Aminivibrio sp.: one gene and its partner. The protein of the gene in region 2 binds, or shares a complex with, the protein of the main gene of each other region. Links are inferred from orthologs where the notes say so. Each region holds a gene or a part of one and is shown on either strand. Other genes may lie near its edges. The genes, in order: rny and pfkA.

Region 1 (6,158 bases), on a different replicon or contig from region 2:
TGCCGCCGTCCTTTCAAGGATTGCCGCAGAGGAGGGCAGAACCCTTCCCGTGCTTCTCGAGGTGAACACGTCCGGTGAAGCCTCCAAGCACGGGGTTGCGCCTGAGAAGGCGGAAGCCCTGCTTCACGGCATTCTCGAGACCTGCCCCGCCCTTCGCCCGGAAGGCTTCATGACCATTGGACCCCTCACGGGGGGAGAGAAGGAAGTACGGAAGGCCTTCGCCCTTCTGCGGACCATCTGCGAGTCGGCCCGTGAAAGTACGGGGCTGGCTCTGCCGGAACTTTCCATGGGGATGAGCGGCGATTTTTACTGGGCGGTACAGGAAGGAAGCACCATGGTGCGTATCGGTTCGTCCATTTTCGGTGCGCGCCGGTGAAGAACGGGGGTGGAGGAATGCTTGAACGGCTGATGGCGCTCCTGGGACTGGTGGACCCGGGTGGAGATTATGAAGACGACTGGAACGACGATCCGCGCCCGGACCTGGAGGAACGGGAGGAGCGGGTGATTCGCCCCGCTGCGGGAGAGGCTGACCTTATCATCCTCCGGGGCTCTTCCGGCCCCGACAAAAAAGAAGAGCTCGCGGAGGCCCTCAGAAAGGGTAAAATGCTTCTCGTGGACCTGCGGGGGATGGAGCGGGAATCCGGCCAGAGCCTGCTTGACTTTCTCTGCGGGGTCGCCTTCGCCAACAGGGGTACGGTGCTCAGGGTTGCGGGAGGCATTTTTCTGGCCGCACCGAGAAAAACCATGATAGAGGAATGGGAGGACGAAAACGGTGCCTGATCTTTTGACCGCCCGGGACATCGAAAACAAGTATTTTTCCAGGGCAATGCGGGGTTATGCGGTCAGCGAGGTGGACGAATTTCTCGACCGGGTGGCGGAGGATATCCAGGAATACTCCCTTCGGTGCGCGGAGCTCGAACGCCGCATCGACCGGCTGGAGGAACAGATCAAGGAGTACGAAAACCTCAAGGAGACCCTCCAGGGCACCCTTCTCATGGCCCAGAAAAGCGCCGAGGCCAAAGAGGAGGCGGCGAGCAGGCAGGCGGAGACCCTGCTCAACGAGGCGCGGCTGAAGGCCGAGCAGATCGTTCTTGACGCCTCGGCGGCGAAGGACAGGGAACGGCGGGAGCTCCAGCGCCTCCGGCAGATGAAGCAGGAGTTCAAGGCGGAGTTCAGGGCCCTTCTCTCACGATTCGCCTCCCTTTCCGACGGCGAGGAAGAATCCTTTGCCGAGGAGGAAGAGTCCTCCCGGTGAATGCTCCCGTCCGCAGTCTCTCCGACCCCGTCCGGTTCGTGAAGGGAGTGGGTCCCGCCCGGGAAGCGATGCTTGCCCGGCTCGGAATCCGCTCCGCCGGGGATCTCCTCTTCCTCTTTCCGGCACGGTACGAGGACAGGCGGAACCTCGCCCCCCTTTCATCGCTCCGGGGCGGCGAGACCGTGTCGGTGGCAGCCCGGGTGGCGGCCTTCGAGCGGCGGAAAACTGCCAGGAAAGGGCTTTCCGTTGTCACGGCCCTCATCTCCGACGGCCGGACCATGGCCAAAGCCGTGTGGTTCAACCGGGTGGGCCTTGAAAAAATCCTCCTTCCGGGAGTCCGGGTTCTCTTCTACGGCCGGGTCGACGTAAGGGGAGGATCGGTTCAGCTCACGAATCCCGACTTCGAGATCCTGGACGAGGACGGAGACGAAGAAAAATCCCTCGCCATCGTTCCGGTCTACCCGACCACGGCGGGACTTTCCCAGAAGGCCCTTCGGAGAATGACCCGCTCGGCCCTGGACGATTTCCTGCCCTCCCTCGAGGAATACCTTCCCGACGACCTTCGTTCCCGGCTCGGCATGCCCGGCGTGACCGAATCGGTCCGGCAGCTCCACTATCCCGAATCCCGGGAGAAGTGGAAGGCCGCCCGGAACCGCCTAGCCTTCGATGAATTCTTCCTGCTCCAGACGGGACTCGCCGTGCGCCGCAGCCTTGCCGGTGACACGTCCTCCCCGGCGCCCTCCCTTCCTCCCGGGAGACTTGTGGCGGAATGTCTCGGAAGCAGGCTCCCTTTTACCCTCACGGACGGGCAGAAAAAAGCGGTGGAGGACATCTTTGCCGACATGGCCCGGACGGTCCCCATGAACCGCCTGCTCCAGGGTGATGTGGGTTCGGGCAAGACGGTGGTGGCCCTTCTGGCCCTTCTGGCGGCCCTTGACGGAGGATACCAGGGCGCGTTTCTCGCCCCCACGGAAATACTCGCCCGGCAGCACTACCTCCGCCTCGCTCCCATGATCGAAGCCCTCGGCGGAAGGTGTGCCCTTCTCACAGGCTCCCTCCCGTCCAGGGAGAAAGCCGAAATCCAGGAAGGCCTCGAATCGGGGGAAATTTCCGTGGCCATCGGAACCCATGCTCTGCTCTCCGAAAAAACGGCCTTCGCAAGGATGGGCATCGCCATCGTGGACGAACAGCACAGGTTCGGCGTCCTCCAGAAACACACCTTCCGCTCCAAGGGCGGGAGCCCCCACGTCCTCGTCATGACGGCCACCCCGATTCCACGGACCCTCACCCTCACGGTCTACGGCGACCTTGCCGTCTCCGTCATCAGCGAGCTGCCCCCGGGAAGAAAACCTGTGGAGACCAGGGCGATCCCGCCGAAGAAGATTCCGGGCCTCCTCTCCTTTCTCGAGGAACGGATGAAAGCCGGAGAACGAGTCTACTGGATATGCCCCCTCATCGAGGAAAGCGAAACCCTCGACCTGACGGCGGCGGAGGCGAGATTCGCCGAGCTCCGGGAGCGGTTTCCCTCCCTGGGCACAGCTCTTCTCCACGGCCGCCTTCCAAACGGTGAGAAGGAAAAGGTCATGGACGACTTCCAGCGGGGGGACATTTCCCTTCTCGTATCAACCACCGTCGTGGAGGTGGGGGTTGACGTGCCGGAGGCCACCATCATGGTGGTGGAGGATGCCGTCCGGTTCGGCCTGTCTCAGCTCCACCAGCTTCGAGGAAGGGTGGGGCGGGGGACCGGCGAATCATGGTGCTTCCTCATATGCGCGCCCTCCGCACCGGAGGCGAGAGAACGGATCGAAGCGTTCTGCGCCACTTCCGACGGGTTTGCCGTCGCCGAGGCTGACCTTAGGCTCCGGGGGCCCGGCGAGGTGTGCGGTGTCCGCCAGTCGGGCGTCACGGACTTCCACGTGGCGGACCTGATCAAGGACAGGGACATTCTTGAAACCGCAAGAAAAGAGGCCTTCCGACTGGTGGAGAATGACCCCGGACTCCACTCGTGCCCGAAACTGAAGGACCGCCTGTATACCGTGCTGGGGAGGTCGCTGAACCTTGTGGAAACGGCGTGACGGAAACCTGCCGGAAGGAAAAAAAACGGGAGGTGCAGATCTCGAAGGGTATCTTCTGAACCTCCTCTCCAGGGGAGTTCTGCCGACGGCGAAGGTAAGAGAAAAGCTCGCCGCTGGGGGAGCGTCTCCGGAAGAAATCGACGACCTCGTGCTTCGCTTCAGTGAGGCAGGCTATCTGGACGATGCCGCTTACGCCGTCCTGTTCGCCGATTCCCACCAGGACTGGGGGCCTCTCCGCCTGAGGGACGAACTGAGGAGGAGAGGGGTAGACTCTTCCTACATCCGCGATGCTCTTTCGGACATCGACGAGGAGGCAAGAGCGAACGCCCTCGCGGAGGAGCTGGCTTCAAGAGGACTGGAGCCGGAAAAGATCGTCGGGCGCCTTCTTCGGCGCGGTTTTTCCTTCTCCGTCTGCAGAAAGGTTACCGAAAGGGCTTGTGAGGGTGAAGGCTGACCGTTAAAATAACATAAAGAGCGGAAAACGGGAGACGTCTGTTTTCCCCCTTGTCAGTACCTTGAAAATAAAATTGAGGAGTGATTACAGCACCATGAATTTTTTGACAGCAATGGTCGCAATTGTCGTGGGAATAGCCGCCGGAACAGGGGCGGGATTCCTTCTTTCCAAGACCCTCGGGGCCCGGAACCTTGAAAGCGCAAAGGCTCAGGCCAGGAATATCCTGAAAGAGGCCCAGGCGGCGGCGGAGCAGAGCAAGCGGGAAAAGCTCACCGAGGCCAAGGAAGAGATCTTCAGGCTCCGGCAGGAGATCGAGAAGGAAGGCAAGGAACGCCGCAACGAACTCCAGAGGGCCGAACGCCGGCTGGAACAGAAGGAGGAAAACCTTGACCGCAAGCTCGACCGGGTGGCCCACCGGGAGGAAGAGCTCAAGGGAAGGCAGGATGAGCTGGAAGCCCGCCTGCTCGAAGTCGAGGAGACGAAGCGGAAACAGGTGGAACGCCTCGAGGAAATCGCCGGGATGACCAGGGAAATTGCCCGGGATCTTCTTCTCAAGCAGACCGAGGAAGATGCCCAGCACATCCTTGGGCTCAGGCTCAAGGAGCTTGAGGAGAAGGCAAAACGGGAGGCCGAAAGAAAGGCCCGGGAAATCATCGTCACCGCCGTGCAGCGTTGCGCCGTGGAACACACTTCCGAGGCGGCGGTGAGCGTCGTCCATCTTCCCTCCGACGAAATGAAGGGAAGAATCATAGGCAGGGAAGGACGGAACATCCGGACCTTCGAGACCCTCGCGGGCGTTGACCTCATCGTGGACGACACACCGGAGGCGGTTACCCTCAGCAGTTTCGATCCCGTCCGCAGGGAAATCGCGAGACTCTCCCTCGAGCGTCTCGTGACCGACGGCAGGATTCACCCTGCCCGCATCGAGGAACTCATCGAAAAGGCAACCAAGGACGTGGAAGAACAGGTTGTGGAAGCAGGCGAGAGCGCCCTGCTCGAAACGGGAATCAAGAACATGCATTCCGAGCTCATCCATACTCTCGGACAGCTCAAGTTCAGGTTTAGTTACGGACAAAATGCGCTCCAGCACAGCCTCGAGGTCGCCTACATTTCTGGCATGATCGCCGCTGAGCTGGGGATTGACGAGGAAATCGCCCGCCGCGCCGGACTGCTGCACGATCTCGGCAAGGCGGTGGATCATCAGATTGAGGGGCCCCATGCCCTCATAGGGGCGGACCTCGCCAGACGGTACAACGAAACGCCCGAAATAGTGAACGCAATCGCCTCCCACCACGAAGACCAGGAGGCGAAGAGCATCTACGACGTCATTGTGGCGGCCGCGGACGCGGTCAGCGCGTCCCGCCCCGGGGCCCGCAGGGAAAGCCTCGATGCCTACGTCAAGCGCCTTGAAAAGCTCGAAGAGCTGGCCAAGAGCTTCAACGGCGTCAGCAAGGCCTATGCGATCCAGGCGGGCAGGGAGATCCGGGTAGTGGTATCCCCGAATATCTCCGACGACGGCGTGGTACACAAGATAGCCTTCGACATCGCCCGGAAGATCGAGGAGGAAATGAAGTATCCCGGCCAGATCAAGGTCACCGTCACACGGGAGACCCGGGCCACGGATTACGCGAAATAGGCGAAAAATGAAGATACTCTTCATCGGGGACATCATGGGAAGTCCCGGGCGCAAGGCTGTCGCCGCGGTACTTCCCCTCCTCCGGGAGCGGTGCGGCGGTTTCGACTTCGTTCTCGCCAACTGCGAGAACGCCGCCGCCGGGAAAGGAATCACCAGGAAAATCGCCGACGAACTCTTCGGCCTCGGGATCGACGGCATGACCTCGGGGAACCACATATGGGACAGACCGGAAGGGGTTGCCGTCCTGGAGGCGGAACCCCGGATCATCCGTCCGGCGAACTACCCGGACGAATGTCCGGGACAGGGAATGACGGTGCTGGAGAAAAACGGCAGGCGTCTCGCCATAGCCAATCTCCAGGGAAGGGTTTTCATGCCCCCCATCGACTGTCCCTTCCGGAAGGCGGACGTTCTTCTCACCGCTGCGGGAGAGGTTCCCTTTTTCCTCGATTTCCACGCGGAGGCCACATCGGAAAAGAAGGCGCTGGCCCATTACCTCGACGGCCGGGCCGCGGTGGTGATCGGAACCCATACCCATGTACAGACCGCCGACGAGGAAATACTTCCCGGCGGCACGGCCTGCATCACCGATGCCGGGATGACCGGAGGACACAGAAGTTCCATCGGAATGAAGATGGAGGGAGTGCTTCCCAAGTTTCTTACCGGCATGCCTTCCAGGTTCGAAGTCTCGGGAGAAGGGCTCGCCCTGAACGGGGTGACCGTCACCCTGGACGACGAGAC
Region 2 (6,044 bases):
TCGCTGGGCTCGGGACGAAAGACCAGGACCGAGATCCTCCCCTCGCTGGGCTCGGGACGAAAGACCAGGACCGAGATCCTTCGCTTCGCTCAGGATGACAAGAACCAGGGCCTTCTGCGATCGCTTCGCTCAGGATGACAAGAATCAGGGCCTTCTGCGATCGCTTCGCTCAGGATGACAAGAATCAGGTCCTTCCGCGATCGCTATCGCTCAGGAGGACAAAAGCGGTTTGTCATCCTGAGGCCGGGTTTATGGCCGAAGGATCTCGCCCTTGTTGTCATTCTGAGGACCAACCCCGAGATCCTCCCCTCGCTGGGCTCGGGATGCTGCGCGATCGTCGCTATGCTCCTCAGGATGACAAAAGCGAAATGCTTCCTTCGCTGGGCTCGGGACGAAAGACCAGGACCGAGATCCTCCCCTCGCTGGGCTCGGGACGAAAGACCAGGACCGAGATCCTCCCCTCGCTGGGCTCGGGATGCTGCGCGATCGCTTCGCTCAGGATGACAAGAATCAGGGCCTTCTGCGATCGCTATCGCTCAGGATGACAAGAATCAAGTCCTTCTGCGATCGCTATCGCTCAGGATGACAAGAATCAGGTCAGGCAAGCTCTTTCCCGAAGTTCCGGAGGCGGGATGTAACAAGCTCCTTCAGCTCCCGGATGACATGCTTGTGCTCCCCTTCCGGGAAGCCGTCCACGGTGGGTTCACGGCGCCGGGTCACCCCGTCCACCGCACCGGCTGAAATGAGGGCGTCCAGCATACATCCGGTCTCATCTTCCTCCGGGCCGATCCATTCTCCGCACCCCACCGACAGCAGGGAGGCGAGGGCATACCCTCCCCAGTCGGAGACATCCACCGGAAGAGCCGCATCCGCTTCCACAACGGAAAGGCAGGAAGCATAGCCGGGAAGCAGCTCCGCCAGCTCCCTGCGAAACAGGCCCATGCCGGCCTCGTTCCCTCCGTCGCCCACAGCCAGAACCTTCAGCCCGTTCCCGGACAAGGCCGCCTCGTCCAGGGGAGCGGTGGTCGCCGTGACGTCTTCGGCCCGCATATTGTAATACCGGCCGTCCTCTGCCCTTCCCAGGCGCTCGATAAAAACAATCAGATCGGGGCCGAAGGCGAGAATCTCCTCCGCACCCGCTGCCTCCAGAACGGCAGGACCGCCGACCGAAGCGGAACAGGCCTTCACGGCCTCCAGGCACAGCCTGTCCGTGAACAGCGCCGCTTCCCGTCCGCTCTTCTCCACCGACCTGCCAAGCGCCACGGCACCGCCGGGCCCGTCCGTCTCCGGGGAGCCGCAGGCCGGGACAAAAAAACCCGTCACCACGGCAACTCTGGACGCTCCCTCCAGCAATTTACCGGCTTCGTCAAGAAACCCGGAGCGAAAGAGGGAAGACACCTTTCTCCCCCCCCTGTCGGAGGCAATGAGCCGGCCGACGGAACCGCAGATATCCATGCTACACGCTCAGTTTCTCCACCAGGTCCAGAAGTTCCGGATTGAGGTGCTTCGGCGCCTTCCATGCCTCCTCCAGGGGACAGAGGGTCATCCGGCCGCAGATGGAACAGACCATGGATCCCGATTTCCCCTCCAGGAGAGATTCCACCGCGAAGGCCCCCATCCGGGACGCCAGAACGGTGTCGAAAGAGGACGGGCTGCCGCCCCGCTGGATATATCCGAGCACCGTCACCCGGGCGTCATACCCGCCCGTGTCCTGGAGGCGGTCCCTCAGCGCGAGGGCCGACATGACCCCTTCGGCCAGGATAATGAGGGAATGGGTCTTTCCCCGCTTCCTGGAGTAGTGGAGATGGTCGCACAACTTCGCGATGTCAAGCTGAATCTCCGGCAGCACCACGTACTCCGAGCCCGATGAGACGGCCACCTCGAGAGCGAGAAAGCCCGTGTCCCGTCCCATGACCTCCACGATGAAGAGCCGGTCGTGGCTGCTCGCCGTGTCCCGGAGTTTCTGCACCGCCGAGAGGGCCGTGTTCACCGCCGTATCGAAGCCTATGGTCACGTCCGTCCCCGCGATGTCGTTGTCTATGGTGCCGGGAACGCCGATGACGGGAAGGCCCAGCCTTTCCAGTTCCGCCGCGCCCCGGAAGGATCCGTCGCCCCCGATAACCACGAGGGCGTCCACCTTCCGGTTTTCCATCTGCACAAGGGCCGCCCGCTGTCCGGCCTCGGTCTTGAACCGCTCGCTCCGGGCCGTCCGGAGGATGGTGCCCCCCCGGTGGATAATCCCGCCCACGGCCGCCCGGTCCAGGGTCATGCAGTCGCCGTCCATGAGCCCTTCAAAGCCCCGCATCACCCCGATGGTCTCCATGCCGTGGTACAGGGCCGTCCGGACCACCGCCCTGACAGCCGCGTTCATCCCCGGCGCGTCGCCTCCGCTCGTCAACACCGCAATGCGTTTCATCATGATGTCTTCTTCCCTCCCGGATTCTCTGAATAAAGACAGGATTTATCCTACCACAGAGGTCACGAGAGGTCACGAAAAAAAGAGGGCCCGAAAAAACCGGACCCTCTTTCCCTTCGAGCGAACACCTACTGCTTCTGGAGTTCTTCCACGCGTTTGTTTACGGTCAACAGTTCGTTATTTACTTCATTGAGCTTGTCTTCAAGGTCCTTCTTCTCGGCAGTGAGTTTCTCGATTCTCTTTATGAGACGGTCAAGCTCCAGCCGTGATGCTGCCCGGCCCGCATAGAGCTTTCCGGGGTTGTCTTTGTCGATATCCCAAAGGAAGGACACAGAAAGCTTATTGGACAGGAAAGGGCTTATCGCGCCGCTGACATCCAACTTTATCGTCCTCACTCCATCAAGGAGGGACTTACCCGTCTTTTCATCGTACCGGGGGAACCAGACCATACCGTCCCGGCGGCCCTGGAGCTTGAAATTGAACCGTTTGTCGTAGTCCGCCGGAGCATACTTGTTTTTTCCCAACCAGAGGTTCACCATCTTGTCAAAGGGCGCCATATGCATGGACGGTCCGTTGTTGTTGAAGGAAAAATGGAACGGAACATACTCCTCGAGGTTCAGCGTTTTCAAAAGCTGGTATTTGTACTGCTCTTTTTCGTCGGCTGTCCAGAGATTCTTTTCCGCCTCCGCCTCAATGAGCGCTTCCACGTATTCGGCGGAATACAGGGTGATCTCGATCTCCAGACCGCCCTGAGTATCCTTTTCAGCGTAGAACTCTTTCCTCGTCCACCGCGACATTACGGATTCCAGCCGCTTGTCTGCGGCGGCCTCAGCCCACTCTGCCGCGCCCGACAGCAGAAATACGAAAAGAATACAAAGGATCATTTTCTTCATATCATCGATACCCCCCGCACAATCGCGTCAAATGGTACATCTCACCGAGAGAAGTATACCAGAAAAAGATGCCTTCCCAATCGGTGATCCTGCCTATTTTCAGGGACAAAAAAAGCGGACCCTGAGGTCCGCTTTTTGTATTTCGGGTATTTCCTAGAACACCACTCTGGTCCGGAAATGGATCATATCGTCGTCATACTTCTCGATATCGCTGTCGAACTTGTCATAGGCAAGCGAGAAGGTGACCGCGGGAGTGTAGTGGTAGTTGAAACCGATGGAATAGTTGTCCGCATCGTTGTCCACAAGGCTGCCCCCATTAGTACGCGGTGACATTCCGTCGATGTCGAACTTGGCATAGTGAAGGAAGGTATCCCACTTGTCGCTCCACTTCTGAAAAGCGCCGATCCTCCAGATATCGGCATCGTTCTGAATCTGCATGAAATCGCCGTAACCGTAGTTCCTATACAGAGGAGCATAATCATAAACGTTTGCTATGAACTTATACGTTTCCTTGTTCGGCGTCACGAAACCGGCATCAACTTGGTTGTACTCCAGCCAGAGAGAGGTGAATTTAAGAGCTTCCTGCTTCACCTCGAAAATCGCCCTCCAGGCGCTCGGATCGTCAGAGGCACCAACTACCTTATCCCCGAAATGCTCGGTATCCTGAGAGTAATACGCACCCTTCAGTATGAAGTTTTCGCTGAACTTGACCTGCGGCTCCACATACCAGGTTGCAAAATCATTATCTTTAGTATTACCAGGTTCCTCGTTTTCGAAATCGATCATCTGGTACCCGGCCATCAGGCTGAACTGTTCGTTGAAGTTGAAGACAAAGCGGGCGGCGTACTCCCAGTGCTCCTTAATACCCGTATAATCCTTATCAGCAGGATTAGTTACCTCTTCAGCACTGTCTTTCCTGGAAGCATACAGCCCGAACTGCCCCATGGAGAAATTCTTCGTCAGGTAGAACGCCTCAAGACCATCGCGGTCCGTGAGGAGACCGTCGGTCTGCCAGGTTCCGAAAGGAACCCAGTAGAGCGCATCTTCCCAGTCGATGGACTGGCGGCCTGCACGAAGGTGCATCTCCCAGGGAAGGTCGACGTCGACATAAGCCCTGGTCCATTTCGGAGAATCACCGCCTGCGCCATGGAACCGCCCGTAGAAGCTCACACCGTCGGAAATCTGCTTATAGAAGTGAAGCCGGACACGGGTAGTATTCTGGTCCCACTTGTTATTGACACCATAGAGAGTACTGTTGTCATTGTCAGTGGTCCTGGAGTCGAAGCGGAATTCTCCGGTCAGCTTCCAGCCGCCGACGCCTTCCTCAAGAACGGCAACCCTGCTGTCAAGCTTGTCGACCTTCACGCCGAGAGCGTCAAGTTCGTCCTTGAATTCGACGACGAGCTTCTTCAGCATTTCGACATCCTGCTTGCTGGCCTTGGTCATGTCGACGACTGCCAGAGCGCGGGCGACCGCGGAAGCGACTTCGTAGCGGGTCATGGGCTGGTTGCCCTTGTAGGTGCCGTCGGGATAGCCGGAAAGCACGCCCCGGGCGGCAAGCTGGCCGATTGCGTCGTAGGCCCAGTGGTTCATGGGAACATCCATGAACGGGTTGGCGGCGGCGAACGCAGGAGCGGCGAAGGCCACAAGCGCGATTACTGCAACAAGCGCAAGAATCTTTTTCATTGTGTGTTAACCCCCTTGGTTTGTGTGTTTTTTATTTTCGCGGATTTCCGTTTTTCTCCGCTTCGGGGGGGTTCGGGACGAAGTTTCCTCGTTTCCTTTTCCCATTCCCCTTTCGCTTCGTAAAACAGTTTTCCGCCTTCAGCTTCCGCTCGTCCTTGTTGGCCTGGGGGTTTGCACCTCCTTTCACGCCGTCGGGATTTCTGCACGGAAGCATAGAAGCTGATGAATCCAAGGTTATATTGTCAAAGTACGCCAATACACCGTTTCTTGATGCATTGTAGACGAGGACCGCCTTTCTGCAAATAGGACCTAAGAACTATTTTTACGTATAATTACTGAGCGCCCGACGCGTCCTCGACCGAGGGGAGGGGAGGTGACGCGTGAACAGCCTGCCCCGGGGGAAGGACGCACTGAAAAGCTCATGACACTACCTCTCCGATCTCCAGTATATCGTCTCTTTATACTGTCCATCAAATCGGGGGCAGGGCAAAGCACGCACGGTACAACTCCGAATACTGTTTTGCAATTACCTGCACGGAAAAACGGGATGATGATTTCAAGGAATCGCGCCCCAGAGCATCCCGTTCTTCTTTTGAAAGCGAGAGAAAGGTTTCGAGAATAGCGCGCAGCTCTTCAACATCATCCGGCTCACAAGGAAACACTCCGCCTCCATCTAAAATATCCAGAGTACCGCCAATTTTCGTCGCGGCTGCGGGGAGCCCTGCGGCCATGGCTTCGAGGAGGGCGAGACTGAATCCCTCCGGTTTGTTCGAAGGTTGTACAAAAAAATCGGCACCCCAGAGAAACGGGCGAACATCAGAGACATACCCCCAGAATAAGGTTCGGTCCTCCAAAGCGTACTCATCTACAAGCCGTTTCAATTTTTTGTGTTCCGGCCCGTCTCCCACAAGCCATAACCGCCACTTTGCAGTTTTCGGAATCCTTGCGCACGCCTGGATGAGGATGTCAAAAGCCTTCCAGTCCACGAATCGCCCAAGCCCCAAAAACACAACGTCGTCTTCCGAAACGCCTGCAGTGTTTCGGATCCT

What was found.
Region 1: pfkA (region 2) and rny share a complex: the UniProt entries of both Bacillus subtilis proteins name them as parts of the possible RNA degradosome complex. The link is inferred for Aminivibrio sp. from one-to-one orthologs.

The regions. Positions count from the first base shown.
Region 1 is NZ_JAESIH010000031.1:3,424-9,581, reverse strand. Bases 3,216-6,149 are described here. They hold rny (ribonuclease Y), read left to right. Parts: upstream 3,216-3,878; coding sequence 3,879-5,420; downstream 5,421-6,149. Other genes in these bases: JMJ95_RS03355 (TIGR00282 family metallophosphoesterase), read left to right, coding at 5,428-6,149; JMJ95_RS03365 (regulatory protein RecX), read left to right, coding at 3,314-3,784; recG (ATP-dependent DNA helicase RecG), read left to right, coding at 3,216-3,330. In the rest of the region: JMJ95_RS03385 (YggS family pyridoxal phosphate-dependent enzyme), read left to right, coding at 1-376; cell division protein SepF, read left to right, coding at 394-780; JMJ95_RS03375 (DivIVA domain-containing protein), read left to right, coding at 773-1,255; more of recG, read left to right, coding at 1,252-3,215; more of JMJ95_RS03355, read left to right, coding at 6,150-6,158. UniProt on the Bacillus subtilis protein: Endoribonuclease that initiates mRNA decay. Initiates the decay of all SAM-dependent riboswitches, such as yitJ riboswitch. Involved in processing of the gapA operon mRNA, it cleaves between cggR and gapA.
Region 2 is NZ_JAESIH010000070.1:30,197-36,240, reverse strand. What follows is about bases 437-3,256. They hold pfkA (6-phosphofructokinase), read right to left. Parts: upstream 2,417-3,256; coding sequence 1,457-2,416; downstream 437-1,456. Other genes in these bases: JMJ95_RS12165 (hypothetical protein), read right to left, coding at 2,545-3,256; JMJ95_RS12175 (DUF4392 domain-containing protein), read right to left, coding at 598-1,455. Outside these bases: more of JMJ95_RS12165, read right to left, coding at 3,257-3,309; JMJ95_RS12160 (porin), read right to left, coding at 3,463-4,995; JMJ95_RS12155 (glycosyltransferase), read right to left, coding at 5,466-6,044. UniProt on the Bacillus subtilis protein: Catalyzes the phosphorylation of D-fructose 6-phosphate to fructose 1,6-bisphosphate by ATP, the first committing step of glycolysis.